3 regions of the Fructobacillus cardui genome follow, and region 3 is predicted to be linked to each of the others. Evidence: riboswitches for the same ligand, from Rfam matches in the RefSeq annotation. Region 3 holds a riboswitch; each other region holds the start of a gene.

Region 1 (7,392 bases), on a different contig from region 3:
CAGCCGTTTTGGTTTGGATCATGACCCCAGGATTGGGATTGTTTTACGCAGGATTAGGCGACAAGAAAAACTTGTTGCATACAGTTGGTATATCAGTATTGCTGATTGGTCTAGCCACAGTCATCTGGGCACTGTTAGGTTATAGCTTATCCTTTGGTGGATCTGGTTCCTTTATTGGAAACCTACATTACTTGGGACTCAACCACGTCTCCCTTTCAGGGTCTACACGTGGCTTAAACATTCCAGATGGCGCCTTTGCCATCTTCCAAGGAATGTTCCCAATTATCACCATTACCATCATCACTGGTTCAGTGGTTGGTCGGATGCGTTTGAAGTCAATGTTAACTTTCCTAACATTATGGTTGATTTTCATTTACGCTCCCCTTGCCCACATGGTTTGGGATAACGGCTTCTTAGCTAAGTTAGGTGCCATCGATTTCGCTGGTGGTACTGTTGTTCACATTTCATCTGGTGTCACAGGTTTGGTATTGGCTTTGATTCTGGGTCCACGCAACGATCAAAAGCCACACCAAACAAATCCAATTTATGTCTTGGTTGGTGGTTTCTTACTCTGGGTTGGTTGGTTCGGCTTCAACTCTGGTTCAGCTTTAGCTGCTAACAACCAAGCCATCGTGGCTTTGATTAACTCATGGGTTGCCTCATCAGCAGCTGTTCTTTCATGGGGAGTAATTGCTTACCAGATTCAAAAAAAGGTCACACTCGATGGACTGGTAACGGGTGCCTTAGCTGGTTTGGTCGCAATCACGCCTGCAGCTGGTTACGTTCAACCATGGGCAGCCATTGTGATGGGCTTGATTGCCGGGGTCCTTGGTTTTGTTAGCATCACAACAATTAAGAACTTCTTCGGTTACGATGATACCCTGGATGCCTTTGGTATTCACGGAATTGGTGGTACCGTTGGTGCTCTTCTGACCGGTGTCTTCGCTGATAAAAACTTACCTGGTAGTGCCGCTGGTTTAATTTCAGGCCACTGGGACTTGCTAGGTCATCAAGCAATCGCCATTTTGGTGACGCTTGCTTTGGTCATTATTGGGACACTGGTTTTGGCAGGCGTTACTCGAGTCATTGCTGGTCCATTACGCGTAAGCGATGCTGATGAAAGCGCTGGTTACGATAAATTGATTCACCTACTCGTTATCAAAGACTAAGTCAATTAAATCAATGCACAATAAAAGGGCTGTCATCAATGACAGCCCTTTTATTTTTGCCTAAAGTTAATTTGTTTGGTCAAGCAGATAGTCCAACAACAAGAACATTATTTCCTGATTTTTGCTTGGAACACCGTGAGCTAAAATATCAGCACCCGTTTGGTGCAAAGTATTTTTAGGATCATTGGCGTACTCGCAATCATTAGCAACCATTTCACGGACATTGTCCGCCTCCGGTTCAAAATGAAACTGCAAGCCTAAGACGTTTTCGAACACAAAGCCCTGATTTTTGACTAAATCAGTACTGAATAACATCTCCGCCTGCTCAGGTACAGTAAACATCTGTTCATGCCAATGCAGTGCTTCTACTTTTTCTGGTAAGCCAGGAATACGGTTACTAAGTCGTTTAACCGGTGCCCAACCAACTTCCTTATAGGGAAGCATCGAGAACTTCGCCCCCAAGCACCTTGGCAATTTGCTGAGCGCCAAAGCATGCCCCAAAAATCGGTTTATGCTGAACCATTAATTGTGCAATTAGCGACCGCTCTTCAGCAATCCAAGGCAAGTCATCATTAGGACTCATTGGTCCACCCAAAATAACTAAGAAATCAACATCCTCCGCCTTTGGCAAGACATCTTGAAAATGAGCTGGGTGGTGAACGGTCATCTCATGACTGTTTTTTTGCGACCAACGAGCAATGCTCCCTGGCCCTTCGTTTGGTGTATGTTGCAAAACATGAATGCGCATCAAAAAAGCCTCCTTTTTTCGACGGCAATTTGATACGGGTTTCGCCTGCATATGCCCTTAATACGATTATTCTAACACAAAAAAATCCTGACGGTTTAAGTCAGGACTAATTTTTCAACGAATATTTAGAAGAACAAGTGAATCAAAACAACAGCGAGCAAAACTTGAACAGCGCCGACCAAGAAACCAAAACTGAGGAACTTGACGCCACTCTTTTTAATAACTGACCACTTCAAGTTCAAGCCAATGGCCGCCAAGTTGACCACGCCAAAGAAAGTTGACACCGTGTGACTAAACTGGTGAATTGGAGCTGGCAAAGCCATGATTGAGTTCACTATCAGTAAGATGGCAAAGACGATGATGTACCAAGGTAGAATCGTAATTTTAGCACTTTCGTCCTCTTCGACCGCCTCTTTTGCATTTTGCCGCTTAGCGATGTAAGCAAACAAAACAACTACAAAGACCAACATAATGACCCTCAACAGCTTAAACAGCGTTGCAAAGGTCACAACGTTTGAGTTAATCAAGGAAGCTGTTCCAACAACCTGACCAACGGACTGAACAGTGCCACCAACTAGGGCCCCGCGCAATAAATCGTTATTGCCAAATAAGAAGTGTGACAAACTTGGCAATGTCAGCAAAAGCAGCATACCCGTCAAGGAAACGGTTGCGACCGCCGTTCGGCGATCATCATCCTTGGCCTTAATAACTGGTGCCACGGCCGCAATAGCACTTGAACCACAGACGGCATTTCCAGCGCCCATCAACATCGTACTGTTGTCGTCAACCTTAAACAGGTACTTCCCCAGCAAGAAGACAATCCCAATCACCAAGACCATATTAATAATGATAAAGAAAATACCATTCAATCCTAATTTGGAAAGCGTTTTAAAGGTCAAAGTCGACCCCAGCAGAGCAATCCCAATCTCAATTGGATATTTTTCTGACCACTTAACCCCAGCACCATACTGGTCACCAGCAAAAATAGTATTTCCCAACAAAATCCCAATAATCATGGCCAAACTTTCGGCTCCCAATTGCGGTAAATATTTACTCAAAAATTGGGCGAAAAGCGAAACCACAACTGCTAGGACAATCCCAACAACATGCTTCTTCTCGATTCTCATCAGACAACCATTCCTTCTTTCGTTAGCGTTTTAACAAAAAATATTACTTCCCCATTAAACACCTAACCAGGGGGGCTTGGTCAAGCTTATCAAGATTAAAATTTGATAACAAATGTCGATTTTTAATCATTTTTAAAATTGATACAACACACCACGCCCTCGTTTAAAATAAAACAAAAATTAAGGGGTTGTCTTTTAACCACCGTGTTATCATAATTAAAGTTAATTATAGTATAGAAAGTTGGATTGTAGCATGACCGATGAATATTTGATTTTTGACCTTGATGACACCCTTTTGGATTTTACCGGAGGCGAAGTCGCCGCCATTCGTCAGCTTTTTTCAAATGAATTAGGCTTAACAGGCACTGATTTAGACCATGCACTAAAAACTTATCAAGAGATTAACCACCATCTCTGGCAACAATACGAATTCAAAGAAATTGCTCGCCAACAAATTTTTGAAGAGCGTTTCAAAAAGACCCTCGGAGCTCTTGGAATCGACTATGATGCCGACCGACTTGAGCAAGAATACGCTACATTGCGTGACCATAATTATCGGATGGTGCCCTATGCCACTGAAATTTTGCAGCACCTACAAAATCAATATACGATTATTGCCGGTACGAATGCCCAAGACGCTACTCAACGCCTTCGCCTCAGGGAAACTGGCTTAGACCAGTACTTTGACCAAATTTTCACTTCTGAAATGATTGGTGCTTCTAAACCCGACGCCGCCTTCTTCGACCGCATTTTCCAAGACAACCCGCAAATGACCAAGGAAAATACAGTAATGATTGGGGATGGCTTAACTTCTGATATCCTGGGTGGCCAAAACTATCAACTCGACACGATTTGGATTAATCCCAATCACAAAGAAAGCCCGTCAGAAATCAAACCAACTCAAGTAGTTGAAGATTTGCCAACTTTGGAAGCACTCTTGCAATAATGAAAGCTGCGCTTCTATCATCATCAGCTCAAAAAAGTCAGACCTTTGCGGGTCTGACTTTTTTATTTTTGGTACTTACCGATTTTTTGATCAATCGTTAAAATTTCACCATCGGGCTGATAGGCAACCTTGATATAGGCTGAAACCTTCTTGGCACCCGCCCGAACAGCCACACGCTGACACTCTTTCACGATGTCCATCAACTGGTTGTAATCATCGCCTTCAATCGTTGTTTCAAAGGGACCAACTTCATAACGTAAACCAGTACTTTGAATATACGCAATTACCTCATCGACCATCCGGCACAACTCATGGTCATTTTCGGCTGCTGGTAAGACCTGAATCGCTACACTTGCACTCATTTATTTTCTCCTTTTACTACAGTCGCAAAATCAATCGTTTCATCTGCTAAATTTTGTAAATCAGTCCACTCTTCCTTTGACTGATGGTCATAGACACCAATCACAAGAAAACCCGCTCTCTTTGCAGTTGAAGCCGCATACAGTGCGTCCTCGTAGACTGCAATCTTGTTCGGTTGCTGGCCAAAATATTGTGCAGCAGCCTGGTAAATTGTGGGTTGCGTTTTATCCTGCCCAACATCTTCACAGGAAAAAACAAAGTCAAAAAACGGCAGTAATTTCAGACGGCGAAGACAGTCTTTGGCTAACGCCGAGCTACTAGCGGTTGCCAGAACAATTTTGCGACCATTTTTGTGCATGCCTTGTAAGTACGCATATACCCCCACCTTAAGCGGAACATCATTTCGATAGTGTTGGTCCATCAAAACTCGCATTTCCTGCGCCAAACTTTCAGCAGTAACGGGTAAGACAAATAGTTCTTGTATAAAGACGGCCGAATTCGTCAAAGTCATGGTTTGAATCCGGTCATGCAAGTCTGCTGGTAGCTGATCAATGCCATGTCGGTGAAGCAATTCAGTTGCTAAATCCTCCCAAAAAGGCATGGAATCAACTAATGTGCCATCGAGGTCAAAAATCAAATATTCCTTACCGCTCATCGCTCACTCTCCCCTTACCAGACTTGTTCTAAATGCCGTTGTTATTTAGTCCAAGCTCGCGTGCATTCGTTTGAGCAGCCCCGTCTTCTGAAAAATTAAGGTCACTGCCAAGCCCATCCCAGCACCCACAATGGCAGCTGGTGTGTAATATGGCACAAAGTAATACCACTTGTGGACGTCCAAGCCATAGAAAATTTTCATCAATGGATAAGAAGTTAACGCCCCTAAAATACCTGTTCCAATCACTTCACCAAGGAAAACCAGGTAAAGGTTGTGGGTTTTACGATAAATCAAGCCACCAAGAATGGGGCCAAAAATAGCGCCCGTCACGGCTTGAATCGTCCGACCTGACATCATTCGCAAAATACCACAAATTAAGGCACTAGCCAAGCCATACCATGGCCCTACCAAAACAGCGGCTAAGACATCAACGAAGTGTTGGAAGGGTGCCATTGCCGGGAAATAGACAAAGCTATTTAAAACATAGGCCAAAGCAGCCAACAAGGCCGTTACTAGCATCTTCTTCGTTGATAATTTTTTCTGTGTCTTCATTTGAAAACGCTCCTTTTAAAATCAGTGGGGTAGCAAAAAAACAGCGCTCCTTTCCCACTTTTGCGGTTAAACCAGTCAGGCAGACCCTGTCTAGTAGAAAGTTCGGTCGAGACTAATTGGTCTCCTCTCACGCCGGAACACGGCTTCCCATCGCTGTTTTTTCAGAATCAAGGCGCTCCCCTTCATCCTGTCACGGTAAAATCACCGTGAATTATTCACTACCACTCCTTTCTCATTTAAAAGAAAAAATCGAGCACCCCAAAACGGAGCCCTCGATTACAAAAGTGATACGATTTCCTCCGCCGGCATTATCCGGTTCAGGTGTTCGGGTCAATGGTTTACCATCCTCTCAGTCTATTACACAAACTCCCCGATCGATTTTATTCAAAATAAGGGCCGCCCAATTTATTGGTGCGGCCAATTGTTGTTTACTGAAACAAACAATTTGGAACCACTAAAAAGGGTGACTGAACAATGAAGGTTATCAACATAATGGTAACCCTCATTACCCAACGAGAATGATTATACTCATTTTAGCGGAAAAAGACAACTATTCTGTCTGATATTTCAAAATTGTTTGCTTATTTACTAACTGCCACCACAACGTCTGCAAAATCATGGTTAAAGCTAGCTGTCCAGGTTCCTTCCGTTAGGTGTGGGGGCAATAGGAAGGTTCCTGAGGAAACTCGTTCCCCCACATGCAAGGTCTTTCCTTGCGCTGCCAATTTTTTAACTAGCCATTGCAACGATTTAAGTGGATTACCCAAAACTTCGGCTGAACTTCCCTCAGCCACCACTTCGCCATTATGGGCCAAATAGGCCTTCACATCCTCAAATTCAGCAACGGTCAAAGATGTACTTTCTCGTTCTGGTCCATAAACCACAAAACCGCCAACCGCTGCATCTGCCATGACTAAGTACTTGCTCAAAGATGGAAACCAGTCCGTAAACCGGGCATCAGGTACTTCCACACCAGCTGCTACAGTCGTTTTACGACGCAAATCTTCCAAAGAATCGGTAACTTGCAAGTCTTCCTTGGCCTTGAAGACCAATTCCACTTCTGCCAATGGGTCCAATAAATCGCTCTTCAACGAAAGATTGGCTGGTGACTGCACAAAATGGTTCTGCACCTGAGCCCCGTACAGTGGTTCGTTTGAATCGAACATATCTTGAGTTTCTTGGCTAGTCAAACTGACCTTGTAACCCCCAAGTGGCTGATTTTTCAATTCCATCAATTGGTCTTGCACTGCATAGGCAGTTTGATCATTGCTGACAACCTTCTCCCATTCAGTCATCTCAAGCGGTTGACGTTCTTGATAAGCATGATAGAGGGCCTGCGCCAATTTGTCCTCTTGCTTTGCTGGTACTACCTTCACCTTGGTCTTCAATTCAGTCATTGTCATATTTCATGCTCCTTTCAGTATACAAACAGCTCACGACGGTACGAAACTTCACGGTGCCCTCCTTTTCTAAAAAAATCAGCAGATAAAAAAGCGCCCTCAACCACGAAAAAATCGTTGTTAAGGGCGCTTACGCACGGTACCACCTTAATTTGTTGAACGGCAAAGTCCAACCTCAAACGTACGACCCGAAAAAGGCGATACGCCGGTTTGATAACGGTACCAACCGAGCGAGGCTTACTTCATTCAGCCCACTAGCTAAAGAATGATCGTCTTTAAGTTTGAAAACGACGCCCTTTCACCAAACAGGCGTTCTCTAATCATTTTCTCACTCAGACATTTCTTATTATCGCTTATTTTTTCTATCTGTTGATTCGTAGTCTACAACTTTATGATTGAATGTCAACCCTTTTATCATTTATTTTTAATTTAAAT
Region 2 (7,392 bases), on a different contig from region 3:
TGTGTCATCGTAAAGACCTCTCTTTCTTTCTAGGTTCATTATAAGTCTTTTAAGACGAAATAAAAAGTGGTCTCTATGGAATAGAAAATTAGTTGGTATTAAAAGTTGGCTCAGTTCTTTTTATATCAGTATGAATCCACAAAAAAAGCCCGCCCGAAGGCGAGCCGTGGGTCATGCCCACGATACTCTATTGGTACCGTTAATCGCTACTCAGATTTTCCTCGAAATTATCGAGGTGGGCGTTTCACCGGGGGCTTTGACTACCGAACGAAAGGGCATGCCATGACCTGAGGATTCCCGTCCAAAATAAAAAGGTTGTAAGGAAAAAGCTGTTAATGTAGCAATGCGTATACCAGAGTATTCACTAATAGTATACTGATTTTGTCTAAAAATACTAGTCTTGACATTCTGATTTTTGTGAGTAATGACCAACAAAAATTGTCATTAAAAATCAGATTGGTATTGTTTATTTTAAGCCGCGACGCTGTTGGTTTTTGAGACTTTGGTTGACGTCTTTTAACTGCTGCTCGAAATTCGAGTTACCCTTCGGCTGGAAGTAGGCATCATCCTTGATGGCATCTGGGAGGTATTGCTGAGCAACCCAGTCATTGGGGAAGTCGTGAGGGTAGATGTAGTCGTTACCATGGCCGAGTTTCTCGGCGCCCTTGTAGTGACTATCGCGCAGATGGTCTGGGATAGCCTGGGCCTTTGAGCGGCCTGCTTGAGCGATGGCAGCATCCATCGCGGTGTAGGCTGAATTTGATTTGGGCGATAATGCTAACTCAATAATGGCATTGGCCAGTGGAATCCGTGCCTCGGGCAGCCCTAATTTTTCAGCAGTTTGAATCGCTGTAACGGCACGTTGAGCGCCATTCGGGTTGGCGAGGCCGATATCCTCGTAGGCAATCACAATCAGTCGGCGAACCAGGATTTGTAGGTCACCGGCAATAATCAGTCGGGCGGCGTAGTGCAGGGCCGCATCGACATCTGATCCTCGAATAGATTTTTGCAAGGCCGAAATAATGTCATAGTGGGCATCGCCATTCTTGTCGGCGACGAGTGACTGCCTCTGAGTCGTTTCTTCAACGACCTCCAAGGTCACCTGGATAATTCCGTTTGCATCCGGCTTGGTCGAAAGGACTGCTAATTCCAAGGAATTTAGGGCGGAGCGAAGGTCGCCGTTAGTTGCCTGGCTAAGGTGGGTGAGGGCTTCTTCGCTTAGATTAACTTGGTAGTTGCCAAGTCCGTTTTCTTTATCTGTCAATGCCTGTTTGATGGCTTTTTTGATGTCTTGGTCACTCAAAGGTTGGACTTGGAAAATTTGGGTTCGGGAACGAATGGCTGGCGTGACGTTTAAGTATGGGTTCTCCGTTGTTGCCCCAATCAAGATAATCGCGCCCGATTCGAGGTGAGGGAGGAGAAAGTCTTGCTTGACCTTGTTGAGACGATGAATTTCATCCAAAAGAAGGACAACTGTCCCCGACATTTTTGCTTCTTCAGCAACGACCTGTAAGTCCTTTTGCGAATCGGTTGCCGCGTTCAGGGCTCGAAAGGCAAAGTTTGTCGAACCGGCAATGGCCGAGGCAATCGAAGTCTTACCAGTTCCGGGTGGGCCATAAAGAATCATTGATGAAAGACGCTTGGCTTCCACCATCCGCCAAATGATTTTATTTTCGCCGACTAGGTCTTCTTGGCCAACGATTTTTTCAATTTTTGTTGGCCGCATCCGGTAGGCCAGTGGTTTTTGTCCGGGCATGAAGGCTCCTTTATCAGTATGGCTTTGTCTTGATAAAAAAGAAGCCGGTTGAAACCGGCTTCGTCAGGTTACAGGTCAATTGATTCCTGGTTTACGGCTGATTTTGCCGCAAGAATGACCGCGTAGGGGTTATCAGTTTGTGTTGTTCTTTCAAAATCGGATAAAAGGGTATAGGGGTGATTGGTGCTGACGGCCATTTGCAAGTAGTTGATGTAGGCATCACCACAAGCATCCTGGTCAATCAGTAAGGTCGTATCTGGCCAGTTGGCCATCCGTGCCTTGAGTTCATCTTGAACTTGGCTATCGTCGGCCTTTGATTCTTTAACGGCCGCGACTACTCGTTCACGAAAAGTGCCTAGGTAAAGGCGCTGTTCATCAGGGTTAATCTTGGGACCACCATTACCTTGCTGCCCCTGTTCTAAACGGCTGTTAACATCATCCATTGGGTTATCCTCCAATTACTTTACTACAGACAATTATACGGAAAAAGCTGTGGAGATTAAAGGCTTGTCTGCTATTTTTGGGTGTTATCCAACATTTGTCGGTTGATTAACCTAGTCTATTGAATGCTGTTAATGAAAAATCAGAAGCGGTGAAGATTTTATTAGAATTGGTCTAGTAAATCCAGTGAAACTTTGTCCCGTTTCATCAGTGGACATGTCAAAAAATCCATGTTATATTGATTTCGAAAATTGAATACGAATTATCTGGGGTGCCGACTGGCTGAGATTATACCCATTGAACCTGATTAGATTAACGTCTGCGTAGGAAGATAGTGATGATAGTTTTTTTGTAAGCTGTTTTTGCGTTTTTTGACGTAGAAACAGCTTTTTTGTTCAATTTTTAACAAAAGGGGATAGCAGCTGCAAGGGAAAACTGATTTTTGGCGGTCAGACCCAGAAGGGAGAAAAGAGATGGTCACAATTAATGGCGAACATATTGACAACATCGCTGGTGGAACGGTTTTGAGTTTACTTGAAGAACAAAACCGTCATCAGGACAATGTGGTTGTTGAACTCAATGGTCAAATTTTATCGAAAGCGGCTTTGGCTGAAACGGTGCTGGTTGAGAACGACAAAGTGGCAATTATTGCTTTTGTAGGTGGGGGTTAGGAAAAATGACAACGATTGCAATTGACGGCCAGGCGGTGGAATCCGTCTACCTAAAAATGAAGGATCGCAATGTAGCTGACAGTCAGGAAAAGTTGGCAGCTGCTCATGTGACGATTGCCGGTTCAGGGGGATTGGGGTCTAATATTGCCATTGCGCTGGCCCGGGCCGGGGTTGGTCATTTGACCTTGATTGATTTTGATGAAATTGAACATAGCAACTTGAACCGTCAGCAGTTTAAGCTAAGCCAGGTTGGCTTACCAAAGGTGTTGGCCCTGAAACAAAACATCCTGGAGTTTAACCCCTTTGTTGAGGTGACGACTTGGCAGGAACGAGTGACGGAGGACAATGTGTTGGACCTCTTCACCGGTGCCAATATTATCTGTGAAGCTTTTGATGATCAAAATGCGAAAGCAATGCTATTACGGCGGGCGCAAGAGGTTTTGCCAGAAACGCCGATCGTGATGGGCAACGGCTTAGCCGGTGTTCACGACGCTAATCAAATTCAAACCGTCCGGCAAAGTAACCATGTTTACCTTTGTGGTGATGGCCAAACCAAGGGAGCAGAAGGTTTGATGGCCGCTCGTGTTCTGATTTGTGCGGGTCATCAGGCGAACCAAATCCTACGTTTAATTCTAGAAAAAGAGACAGTAGAGGAGTAAAAAATGTCGACAAATGATCCATTGGTCATCGGTGGCCACCAGTTTGAATCACGCTTTATTTTGGGTTCTGGTAAGTACTCATACGAGCTGATTGACTCAGCGGTTAACCATGCCAAAGCGGAAATTATCACGATGGCTCTTCGCCGAACGAGTATAGCTGAGGAAAACATTTTAAACTTTATTCCGCAGGGAACAACAATCTTGCCAAACACTTCGGGGTGCACGAACGCTGAGGAGGCAATCCGGATGGCGCGAATTGCTCGTGAGCTGAGTGGGAGTGATTTTATTAAACTAGAAGTGATTCCTGATAAGCAGTATTTGATGCCCGATAACTATGAAACGTTAAAGACAACCGAAGTCTTGGCCAAGGAAGGCTTTATTGTCATGCCTTATGTCTTGCCTGATTTCAATATTGCAAAGCAATTAGTCGATGCAGGTGCTGCTGCCGTCATGCCATTGGGAGCACCAATTGGCACTAATAAGGGCCTTTCAAACAAAGATTTGATTCAAATTTTGGTCGACGAGATTGACCTGCCAATTATTGTGGATGCCGGAATCGGCCGTCCCAGTCAAGCGGCCGAAGCAATGGAAATGGGTGTCGATGCCATCATGGCTAATACGGCAATGGCAACAGCGGGGGACATTCCCCTGATGGCCGAAGCCTTTCACTTAGCGATTGAGGCTGGTCGCAAGGCTTACCTGGCAAAACCAGGACGAATATTGACGAAAAAGGCTGCACCATCATCACCGCTGGCAGGTGTGAGCCTTGGTTAGAAAGGAAAGGAGTGGCCATGATCCAGCCGAAACGGGCAAGGCTTCATCTATCATTAGCACAGAAAATCATCTTGATTAATTTTCTTGGTTGGGTTTTTATCTATGCCGATCGAACAATCTTAAATCCAGTGATGCCGGAAATTCAACGGTCTTTTGGTCTGAGCCATGCTGAATTGGGACTGATTTCATCTGTTTTTTTTTAACCTATACGGTTAGTCAGTTACCATTTTCACGTTTGGCTGATGGTCACTCGAAGAAGCTTGTTGTCGCTTTGGGCTTTTTCTTCTTTGCAGTAATGACTTTTCTATCGGGTATCGTGCCAACCTTTACTCTTTTTCTATTGGTGCGATCTCTGGTTGGTTTAGGTCAGGGCAGCTTTTACGGTCCGGCCTATGGATTAATTAATGAAAACCTTAGTGACCGCCATGCAACTTTGGGCATGGCCATTATTAATAGCGGGCAGGGTGTTGGACAGATTCTTGGCACCTTGCTGGCTAGTACGTTGGTAATTCAAAATCAGGACCACTGGTCAACCCCCTTTTTAGTGCTTGCCTTACCGACGGTGATGGTCGGTTTCCTGTACCTGTATGGCCTACCTAAAGAGGGCCGGCCAATTCGGTATGGGGGAAAGTCGGTGAATGCACGCGGTGGCCAACAGCAATCGCTCATCTCGTCGTTAGCAGCAAAATTAGCGCCAAAAATTTGGCGACCGTTTTTCAAACGGCCACTAGTTGGTGCCTATTGGCTTTTGTTTTGCTCGATTTATGGCCAGATTGCCATGTTAACTTGGTTGCCAACCTTTTTGTTGGGAATGAAAAATATTGACCAACGCTTTGTCGGTTTGATTGCTTCGATTGTGCCCTTGATTGCGATTCCAAGTGCCTTAATTTTGGCGAAAAAATTAGATCAAACAGCACATGCTAGACGATTTCTGTACCTTTTTGTACCGTTGTCGGCCTTGGCATTGGTGTTAGGCAGTCTGAGTCAAAATTCAACGCAGATTGTTTTGGCACTGATTTTGTATGGGTTGACCGGGAAAATGACGATTGACCCACTGTTGCTGCAAGTTATTCGTCGCCATGCACCAAAGGGGCGAGTCGCAACAACCTTTGGGCTCTATAACTTTATGGGGATGTTGGCCTCGATTACGGCGTCATATCTGACGGGCTGGTTAACGGATGTGACTGGAACTTTTTCGGTTGGTTTTGATTTAGCAGCGGCCTTGCTGTTGTTGGGGTTACTTGGTTTTGGATTGAGTCAGAGAAATGCAGGATAAAAAAATTACCGACCTTTTGGAGAGTTTTCAAGCAATTGGTCGCACGAAAAATCAGGGTTATACGCGGACGGTTTATGACCAGGCCTGGTGTCAGGCACAGAAGCAGTGTGTCAACATTATCAAGGAATTGGGACTGGTACCCTGGGTTGATGAAATTGGCAACTTGTATGCGACTGCTGATTTAACTTGGCCCAAAGAACCTGTAATTTTGGTTGGTTCGCACCTGGATACTGTTGTCGATGGTGGCCTATATGATGGCCTTTATGGCGCTTTAGCTGCTGTCTTGTCGGTTAGTCAGGTGACCAAATCAGAACAACGTTTGCGACAGCCACTCGTTGCCGTTATTTTTTCAGAAGAGGAAGGATCACGCTTTGATGCGACTTTTACGGGCTCACAATATTTACTTGAACGGGATTTGAAGGGCTTTGATGCCTTGGATGATGTTCAGGGACAGACCTTCGGCCAAGTTCGTCAAGCTGCGGTGGCTGCCCTGAGTCCCTTTGTTCAAACGGCGTCATGCTTAAAGATTACCCAATACCTAGAACTGCATATTGAACAGGGGCCGATTTTAGAGAATACGGGGATCAATATTGGTATTGTAACGACCATTGTTGGTCAGGAACGCTTTTTGATTCAGTTGGTGGGGCAGGCTAACCATGCTGGAACAACACCAATGGATTGCCGTGATGATGCCTGCCAACAAGCAGTTAGTTTGTTGGCGGACCTCTACCGTGAGTTAGCGCAGATTCCTGATTTACGCTACACCATTGGCAAAGTTCAGTTGGAGCCTAATGTAGCCAATGTGATTCCTGGCCTAGTTACTTTTTCGTTGGACTTACGCCACCAAGACCAGTCGGTTTTGTCAGAAGCTGTTGGTGTGGTGGCCAAACTAGTGGACCAGTATCGGGCAAAACTTGAGCGGACTACGGCAGTTATGCCCACCCAAATGGATATGGGTCTTCAGGGGGAGATTGCGGAAGCATGCCAATCAGTTGGTCTGACGCACCAATTCTTATCATCTGGTGCAGGTCATGATGCGCAGGTGATGGGGGAACAAGTGCCGACTGCCATGATTTTTGTCCCCAGCGTTGGCGGGGTTAGTCATGTACCAGATGAGAAGACAACACCAGCAGATTTGGAAAATGGCCAACGGGTTTTGACGGCCGTTTTGGCAAAATTAGTGGGGTAGTATGAACAAGACGAACCATTCCTCAAATATAACGGGGGATGGTTCTTTTGTGCTGTTTGATTCGTGAAAGATGAAAGTGTGGGTGGGGACGCTTTTAATTGGTAACGTTGCCCTTTTCAACGATTGTGTGGGTTATCTCTGGTCTGATTTTTTCAAGGTAAATTTAGAATGGAGGTGTAAGACTCTTGATAAAGAAAATAAGTCAAAACCCTTGGTAAGCTTGACTTCCAGTCGAAAACTATTCATAAAAGAATGGTTAGTCAACAAGATAAGGATTATTGTTGTTTTCTTAGGATTAGTGGGATCGCGATGCCAAAGCCAATCATAAGAGCACCAATTGTTGACCATGCGGATTGATGAACTTTGATGCTCACAAATGTGATGATTAAGCCCAAGATGATGTAGGAGGCACCGAAAGACAGTGATAACTTTTTGCGTTTACTTTGTTCCGTTATTGTTTTTAGTTTTTCCATACTGGTAATAGCCACCCAAGTAATAACAAATATGATGAACATGTTAATGAGCCAAGACATGATTTCTCTCCAATTATTGATATAATTGTTCTAGTTTAACATGTTTTTTTGGAATGAAGCCTAACCGTCTAAAGTCGACCTCTGCAACTAGTT
Region 3 (7,392 bases):
GCGGATGCTATTCTTGAATGTGTTGGTTCAGAGCAGGCTGTGGCAACTGCGGTTCAACTTGGCCGTCCAGGTGCCGTCGTTGGCCGTGTGGGGATTCCTCAAGACCCAATGATGAATACGAATAACCTATTCTGGAAGAATATCGGCTTGCGCGGAGGAATTGCCGCGGTTACCACCTATGACCGTGAATTGTTATTGCAGGCGGTCCTTGATGGCAAAATCAATCCTGGTCAGGTTTTTACCAAGCAATTTGCGCTGAAAGATATTCAACAGGCTTATGAAGCCATGGATCAGCGCGAAGCGATTAAGTCTCTGATTGTTTTTTAGATTTTAAATCGCCGACATAAAGCCCCTGGCCAATCGGTTAGCCGTAAAGGAGTAAGATGAAAAAGAATAAAAAAATGATAGCGATTGCGGGTGCCTCAACGGCCATTCTTGTGCTACTAGCAGTTGGGCTAACCGTTTGGCTAACCCAACCAGCCAAGCCGATTTCCAATACGAAGCCAACCGAAGCAACGGTTTTCTTCCATGGTTATGGCTCTTCCCGGAATGCCGAGCAGACGATGAGTCGGTATTTAATCCAGCAAGGGTATTCAAACCGCAGAATTAATGCGACGGTTGGCAAAAGCGGCCAGGTTAGTTTTAGTGGTACCGTGAAGAAGGGGGACCAGAACCCACTGATTCTGGTGCAATTTAACGATAATCGAAATACTAACTTTACTAAGACAAATCAGTGGGTCACGAAGATTATGGAAGATTTGCATAATCAGGGGATTCAGTCTGTGAACCTGATTGGCCATTCAATGGGAAATTTGGCCATCGCTTTTTACTTGAAAAATCATGTGCAGCAAAGCGATCAATTGCCAGTTGTGAAGCGACAGATTGCGATTGCTGGTCCCTTTAACTTTTTGAAGGATAGTCCAAGGCCAAAATCAAATTTGAACTTAGCAGATCCTGCCAGCCAGTCTGAAACTGATTTTAAAAAGGTCGCATTAGCTGGTTTGGAGCAATATTACGAGAATAATCAGACCAAAGTGTTGAATATCTATGGCAATAGCATGGGTAAGGAGGAGTCAGACTCGACCATCACGAATAACGCGTCGAAGTCACTGAAGTACTTTGTCCGTAAGCCAAGTACCTATCAGGAGAAGTTATTTACTGGTAAAAATGCGCAACATTCAAAGCTGCATGAAAATCAGGATGTCAACAAGGTCCTCAAGCAGTTCTTAACGGAATAGCAGCACAGTTGATGCGAAAAAACAGTCTTTTAAAAAGGCTGTTTTTTTCTTGTTCTTTTTCTTGACTTGAAGTTCACTCCAAGGTGTTTAATGGTCATTGATTACAAAATACAATGTTTGGTTTTGAAAAGAAATCAAGCTAAAGGAGACAAAAATGACAAAACAACGATTTGGGATGGTCTTGCCGATCACCTTACTCGCTTACTTTTTAATTTTGATGGATAATTCCATTATTTTTACCAGTGCAACTGAGATTGGCCAAAGCTTAAACCTTTCTTCTTCCACCTTGTCGTGGGTTTCCAATGCCTATACATTAACCTTTGGTGGTTTTTTACTATTATCGAGCAGGCTTTCGGATTTGCTCGGGCGTAAACGGATTTTCTTAATTGGACTCACAATTTTTGGACTCAGTTCATTATTGATTGGTTTGTCGAGCAACGTTGCCGTCGTGATTGCACTGCGGGCAATCCAGGGGCTTGGTTCTTCGATTATTGCGCCGACCACCTTGGCCTTGATGATGGATAATTACCAAGGGCAAATGCGCGAACGAGCAATCGCTTACTATGGTGTTACAGCCGGGCTTGGTGCCAGCCTGGGGCTGTTAATTGGCGGTGGCCTCACAACATTATTTTCTTGGGAAGCTGGTTTTTTGATTAACGTGCCATTAACGGCGTTGTTGTTCTATTTGACAATTCGTTTTGTTCCGCATAAAGCGGGATTAAAGACAAACATCGATTATATTGGTGCTATTCTGTCGGTCATTGGGTTAGCAGCCTTAATCGATGGCTTAACGAGTAACCGGTGGCTACTGATTTTATTGGCCGTTATTGTTTTAGCCTGTTTTATCGGCTTTGAAAGCCGGCAAAAACAACCAATGTTGCTTTTGGCTTTGTTTCATAACCGAGTTCGTGCAGGTGCCTACGTGGCCCGCATGCTCTTTATGATGGCGATGCTCCCGTATTGGTTCTTTTTGCCCCAGGTCTGGCAGGCGAGTTACCATTTAACGGCGTTACAATCCGGGCTAGCCTTTCTCCCCTTAACATTAGTCCAATGTGTGGTATCGTTGTCTCTAGGAAGGCTGATTGCTCATTTTGGCAATCAGTTGATCTTGCTAGTCGGGGAGGGATTACTATTCTTTGGCTTGCTGTGGACGGCCGTGTCGGCGGTTTCTTTGGGCTATTTGTTGGCTTTTGCCTTGCCAATGGTGGTGGTTGGCATTGGGCAGGGCCTGGTCCTGGCGCCAGTGACATCAGCCGGTCTGTATAAAGCGCCTGACGAACTGGCTGGTATTGCCTCTGGTTTGACGAATACGGCCCATCAAATTGGTGGTCCAATCGGTCTTTCTTTGATTGTGGCAACGGCGGGGAACTACCATGGCCAAGTAGCAACAATGGCTTTCTTTACGGGAATGGCTTTTGTGGTTGTGGCCGTTTTTGTTGTACGAAAGGTGCAAAAATGAATATTAAAGAAGCTGCGAAGGCGACAGGATTGTCAAATGATACGATTCGCTATTATGAACGAATTGGGGTCATCATGCCGGTGCCACGCAAGGAAAATCAGTTGCGCGATTTCACCGAGCGCAACATTAATCAATTGAGATTTGCCAAAACGATGCGCCACGCGGGCGTTTCCATCGAACGATTGCGTGAATATATTGGCATGGTGCTGGAGGATGATGACCGGACAATTCCTGCGCGTAAAGCTTTATTGCTAGAGCAAGCAGAAGAGATGCGGGAACGAATTAATCAAATCCGAGCCGCCCACGATCATTTACTGTATAAAATTGATCATTACGAAAGCCACATGCGCCAGGTAGAGAATCGTTTAGAATAGAACGCTGAAATTGTTTGATAACTGGTAAAGATGGCTAATTTGGGGCTAAAATCCGAATTTTATATAAATTAGAACGACTTTATCTGTCCCTTTGTTTTATTTGATACTTTCTTGAAAACTGTTGGATAAGTAATTGACAGAACACTGTTTTATTGGTAAAATTTAATTACAATTTTCACATAGCTATATATTAGGAGGCACTTTTAATGAAAGTTGCAGTAATTGGTTCAACGCACGCCGGCGTGTTTGCCGCTAAGCAGATCAAGGCAGACCACCCAGACGCTGAGGTACACGTGTTTGAAAAGAATCAAACAGTTTCTTTTTTGTCATGTGGAATCGCCCTTTGGATTGGTGACAATGTTTCATCAACTGACAAGATGTTTTACGAAACACCAGATTCAATGGCAAAGCAGGGCATTTCAATGCACATGCAAACGCTTGTTGAAGCTGCAGACTTGGAAGCAAAGACTTTGAACATCAAGGACTTGGTTTCTGGTGCCCAATCAGAAGAAACTTTCGATAAGATTGTCATTACTACTGGTTCACGTGCCATTAAGCCTCGCATCCCCGGTATCGATTCTGACAAGGTCTTTGACTCAAAGACTTGGGACAACGCCAACGCCTTGAAAGAAGTAACTGAAAAGGTTAAGCGCGTAATCGTTATTGGTGCTGGTTATATCGGTGCCGAATTGGCAGAACAATTGTCAGTCAACGATAAGGAAGTGACTTTGATTGATGGTTTGGACCGCGTGTTGGCCAACAACACAGCGCCTGAATTCTCATCTGTTTTTCAAAAGGCCTATGAAGACCATGGCGTTAAGTTAGCGCTTGGTCAGATGGTTTCAGGATTTGAAGACACTGCTGATGGTATCAAGGTTACTACTGATAAGGGTACTTACGAAGCTGACATTGCCATCTTGGGTATCGGTTTCTTGCCAAACACTGCGATGTTCCGTGACCAAGTTGATATGTTGCCAAACGGCGCCATCAAGGTTAACAAGTTCATGGAAACTTCTGTTACGGATGTCTTTGCTGCCGGTGATTCAGCAACCGTTTTCTACAACCCAACACAAAAGGATGACTATATTCCATTGGCAACCAATGCTGTTCGTCAAGGAATCTTGGTTGGTAAGAACATTGCAGAACCAACGATGGCTTACCAAGGTACACAAGCAACATCAGCTGTTGAATTATACGAAATGGCTTACGCTGCAACTGGTTTGACTGTTCAATCAGCAGCTCGTAAGGGTGTTGAAGCAGATTCTGTGACAATTTCAGAAGACTATCGTCCTGATTTCATGTTGTCAACAACGCCTGTTAAGGCTTCATTGACTTGGGAAAAGGGTACTCGCCGCATTGTTGGTGCTGCCTTCTTGTCAAAGCATGACATTTCACAAGCTGCCAACGTGGTTTCATTGGCAATCGAAAACGGCATGACAATTGATCAATTGTCAATGACGGACTTCTTCTTCCAGCCCAACTTCGGTCAACCAGTCAACTATGTTTCATCAGTTGCGATGGCTGCCGTTGCTAAGGCAAACAAGTAAAAATCAGCTTTATTTAAGTACTCGGACATGACGTTCGAGTACTTTTTTATTTGAAGGCTCTTGCATAAAGGTCAGAGACAGTGTAAGCTAATAAAGTAGTAAATTTGAATATAGCGATCTGGGGTACCATTTTGGTTGAGAATTAAACCCATTGAACCTGTTAGGCTAAGACCGACGAAGGAAGATCCACACAAGTTTTTTTATGACCACCCGTGTTGGACTCTGCCCAGGCGAGTGGTTTTTTTAATGCCTTTATGTTCCTCTGGACGCAAAGGAGAGAATAATGAAACAAAAGTGGACGCTACAAAACGTGATTTTGCTGGCTTTGATTGGGATTATCTTCTCGGTCATTTACTGGATCATGGATCCGGTTTACCAAATCGTTAACAGTGGCTTGGCCGTGATTGGATTGCAAGCCTTTACGAATGAAATCACGCTTGGTGTATGGATGATGGCCGGACCATTGGCTTCTTACATTTTAAAGAAGGTCGGTGCAGGTTTTATCGGGGAAATGCTCGGGGCTGCCGGTGAAATGTTCTTAGGTGGTTCTTATGGTGTTGGAACACTCTTGTCTGGCTTTATCCAAGGAATTGGTTCTGAGCTTGGTTTCGCCTTGACCGGTTATAAGAACTGGTTTGCTGGTCTTTGGTTGTCAACCTTGACTGGAACAGTCGTCACCTTTGGTTGGGACCTCTTTAAATCAGGTTACATCCACTACAAGCTGAGCTTGTTAGTTGCTTTGTTCATCGTTCGTTACCTATCAATCTTCTTCTTCTCAGGTGTCTTGGTACACTTGATTGCCAAGTTGTTGGATCGATCAAAGTTGTTGTCCCACGAATAAGGAGGACAAAAAATGGCAATAACTGCCAGAAACCTCACGGTGGCTTATCGTGATCAAGCCATTATTGATGATTTAAATTTAACGCTTGAAAAAAAGACCCTAACCCTGTTAATGGGGCCTTCCGGGTCAGGAAAATCAACTCTGTTAAAGGCCTTAGCGGGTCTTTACCCCCAATATGGCGGTCAGGTCAGTGGTGAAATCGAAATTGACCAAGCGGCGATTGCTACACTAAAGGCGAATGAAAGGGCCAAGCGAGTGGCTTTGCTCTTTCAAAATCCCGATGATCAGTTTGCCATGCCGACGGTGCGAGAAGAATTTATTTTTGCACTGGAAAACCTTGAATTGGGCAAGGATGAAATTGATCAAAAGACGGCTTGGGCATTGGAAAAGGTTGGTCTGACTGATTTTATCGACCGGTCCTTTGTGACTTTGTCCGGTGGGGAAATGCAAAAGGTTGCTTTGGCGGAAGTGTTGGCCCTGGGGGCCGACTACCTATTGTTGGATGAACCGTTTGCTGCCGTTGATAGCCAATCGCGAAAAGACCTCCAGGTGTTGCTCCAACAGCTGAGTCAGGAGGGCTACGGCATTTTTGTTTCAGATCATGATCCGGCTGGGTACTTCGACAAAATCAGCCAGTTTTATCAGTTGAAAGAGAAGTCCTTGGTATCGGTTCCTGAAAATGACTGGGGTCAATATGATTATCAAAAGCAGACGGTGGTGTTAAAACCAGTCGCGGAAAGCGACCAAGCACAAGATACTGCCTATCGTTTTGATAACCTGCGGATCCAAAACGGGGAGCGGTTGGTCTTAGACCAGGATATCCTGCAAATCTTTGCCGCAGGGATTACCTTACTGACCGGTCCAAATGGGGTCGGTAAGTCTTCCGTTCTGAAAACGCTGGCACGATTGCACCGTTATGAGGGTTCTTTGACCTATCAGGACCAAGAAGTTCATGCCTGGAAACCACGTCTCTACTTTGGCCAGGTTGGTCTGCTGTTCCAGTCAGCCTCCGACCAGTTCTTAAACATCACGGTTGACGAAGAGCTGGACCAGGTGATGGCCAAGAGCCACCATGCTGATTTTTGGACGAAAGAGGTTTTGGACCAGTGGTTGTCTGACATGCATCTAACAGGTTTGGGTGACCGGTCGGTCTACACGCTCTCGGGTGGCCAGCAGAAGAAATTGCAACTGCTGTTGATGCTGATTATGGCACCACAAGTGCTGTTCTTAGATGAACCGCTGGCGGGCTTGGATGAGCAGTCAGTAGCAGTCGTTTTGAACCTGATTCAAATCTGCCAACAGTCGCTTGGATTGACCATTTTGGTTGTTTCTCACCAAACAAGGGACCTGGTCAACATTGTTGATCGCCACTTGCGCTATGAACAAACGGCGATGGCCTACCAAGAGGAGGTACTCGTATGATGAACGCCACACAACGCATGGTTTTGGCTTTGGCGATTTCTTTGGAAATTTCCTTGACCAAATCAGTAACGCTGAACGTTGTCCTCTTTTCGGTTGCCTTTTTGCTATTGCTGATCCGGCGCCAGCCCCTCAAGAAAATCTGTCTCTACGTGGTCATCGCTATCATTCCGGTTTTGGGTTCGTTCTGGTCCTTTTACCTGTATGGTGAGGGAACAGCGGCAGAAAACCTGCATTTTGGTTTGGTGATGGGAAGTCGAGTCCTTGTCTTTATCTTTATTGGTGCCTGGCTGACGATGGGGATGACGCCGTACGTCCTCTTGGCCTCACTACGCCAAAATCTGAAGATGTCGGCAACCTTTACCTATGGGATTTTGGGCGCACTAAACTTTATGCCCCGGTTTAAACAGGCTTTCTCGTCGATTCAAGCGGCGGGGATGATGCGTGGTGAAGTGTTACGGTGGTGGCAGCCAACGCTGTATTTCAAGGCTTTGGTTCATGCTATTAAGTGGTC

Evidence for each region. Region 3 has a riboswitch for thiamine pyrophosphate ahead of AABI20_RS06520 (ECF transporter S component). Riboswitches for the same ligand answer to the same signal wherever they lie in the genome.
Region 1: it holds a riboswitch for thiamine pyrophosphate, as region 3 does, so the genes downstream of both, thiW (energy coupling factor transporter S component ThiW) here and AABI20_RS06520 (ECF transporter S component) in region 3, are expected to answer to the same signal.
Region 2: it holds a riboswitch for thiamine pyrophosphate, as region 3 does, so the genes downstream of both, thiS (sulfur carrier protein ThiS) here and AABI20_RS06520 (ECF transporter S component) in region 3, are expected to answer to the same signal.

What each region holds. Positions count from the first base shown of each region.
Region 1 covers NZ_CAUZLS010000008.1:17,668-25,059, forward strand. Annotated here, with positions in the region: gene AABI20_RS06985 (ammonium transporter) at 1-1,169, shown strand, start outside; partial or broken gene AABI20_RS06990 (type 1 glutamine amidotransferase) at 1,236-1,917, opposite strand; gene AABI20_RS06995 (YeiH family protein) at 2,043-3,044, opposite strand; gene AABI20_RS07000 (YjjG family noncanonical pyrimidine nucleotidase) at 3,298-3,990, shown strand; gene AABI20_RS07005 (thiamine-binding protein) at 4,053-4,352, opposite strand; gene AABI20_RS07010 (HAD family hydrolase) at 4,349-5,005, opposite strand; gene thiW (energy coupling factor transporter S component ThiW) at 5,051-5,557, opposite strand; TPP riboswitch at 5,835-5,940, opposite strand; gene AABI20_RS07020 (2-keto-4-pentenoate hydratase) at 6,139-6,960, opposite strand.
Region 2 covers NZ_CAUZLS010000004.1:155,085-162,476, forward strand. Annotated here, with positions in the region: gene AABI20_RS05220 (universal stress protein) at 1-8, opposite strand, end outside; gene AABI20_RS05225 (replication-associated recombination protein A) at 467-1,756, opposite strand; gene AABI20_RS05230 (DUF1694 domain-containing protein) at 1,825-2,199, opposite strand; TPP riboswitch at 2,455-2,544, shown strand; gene thiS (sulfur carrier protein ThiS) at 2,671-2,868, shown strand; gene thiF (sulfur carrier protein ThiS adenylyltransferase ThiF) at 2,874-3,527, shown strand; gene AABI20_RS05245 (thiazole synthase) at 3,531-4,301, shown strand; gene AABI20_RS05250 (hypothetical protein) at 4,319-4,504, shown strand; gene AABI20_RS05255 (MFS transporter) at 4,537-5,577, shown strand; gene AABI20_RS05260 (Zn-dependent hydrolase) at 5,567-6,766, shown strand; gene AABI20_RS05265 (hypothetical protein) at 7,042-7,299, opposite strand.
Region 3 covers NZ_CAUZLS010000007.1:26,373-33,764, forward strand. Annotated here, with positions in the region: gene AABI20_RS06495 (alcohol dehydrogenase catalytic domain-containing protein) at 1-327, shown strand, start outside; gene AABI20_RS06500 (alpha/beta hydrolase) at 384-1,238, shown strand; gene AABI20_RS06505 (MFS transporter) at 1,393-2,697, shown strand; gene AABI20_RS06510 (MerR family transcriptional regulator) at 2,694-3,071, shown strand; gene AABI20_RS06515 (FAD-dependent oxidoreductase) at 3,278-4,618, shown strand; TPP riboswitch at 4,728-4,818, shown strand; gene AABI20_RS06520 (ECF transporter S component) at 4,902-5,459, shown strand; gene AABI20_RS06525 (ATP-binding cassette domain-containing protein) at 5,472-6,881, shown strand; gene AABI20_RS06530 (energy-coupling factor transporter transmembrane component T family protein) at 6,878-7,392, shown strand, end outside.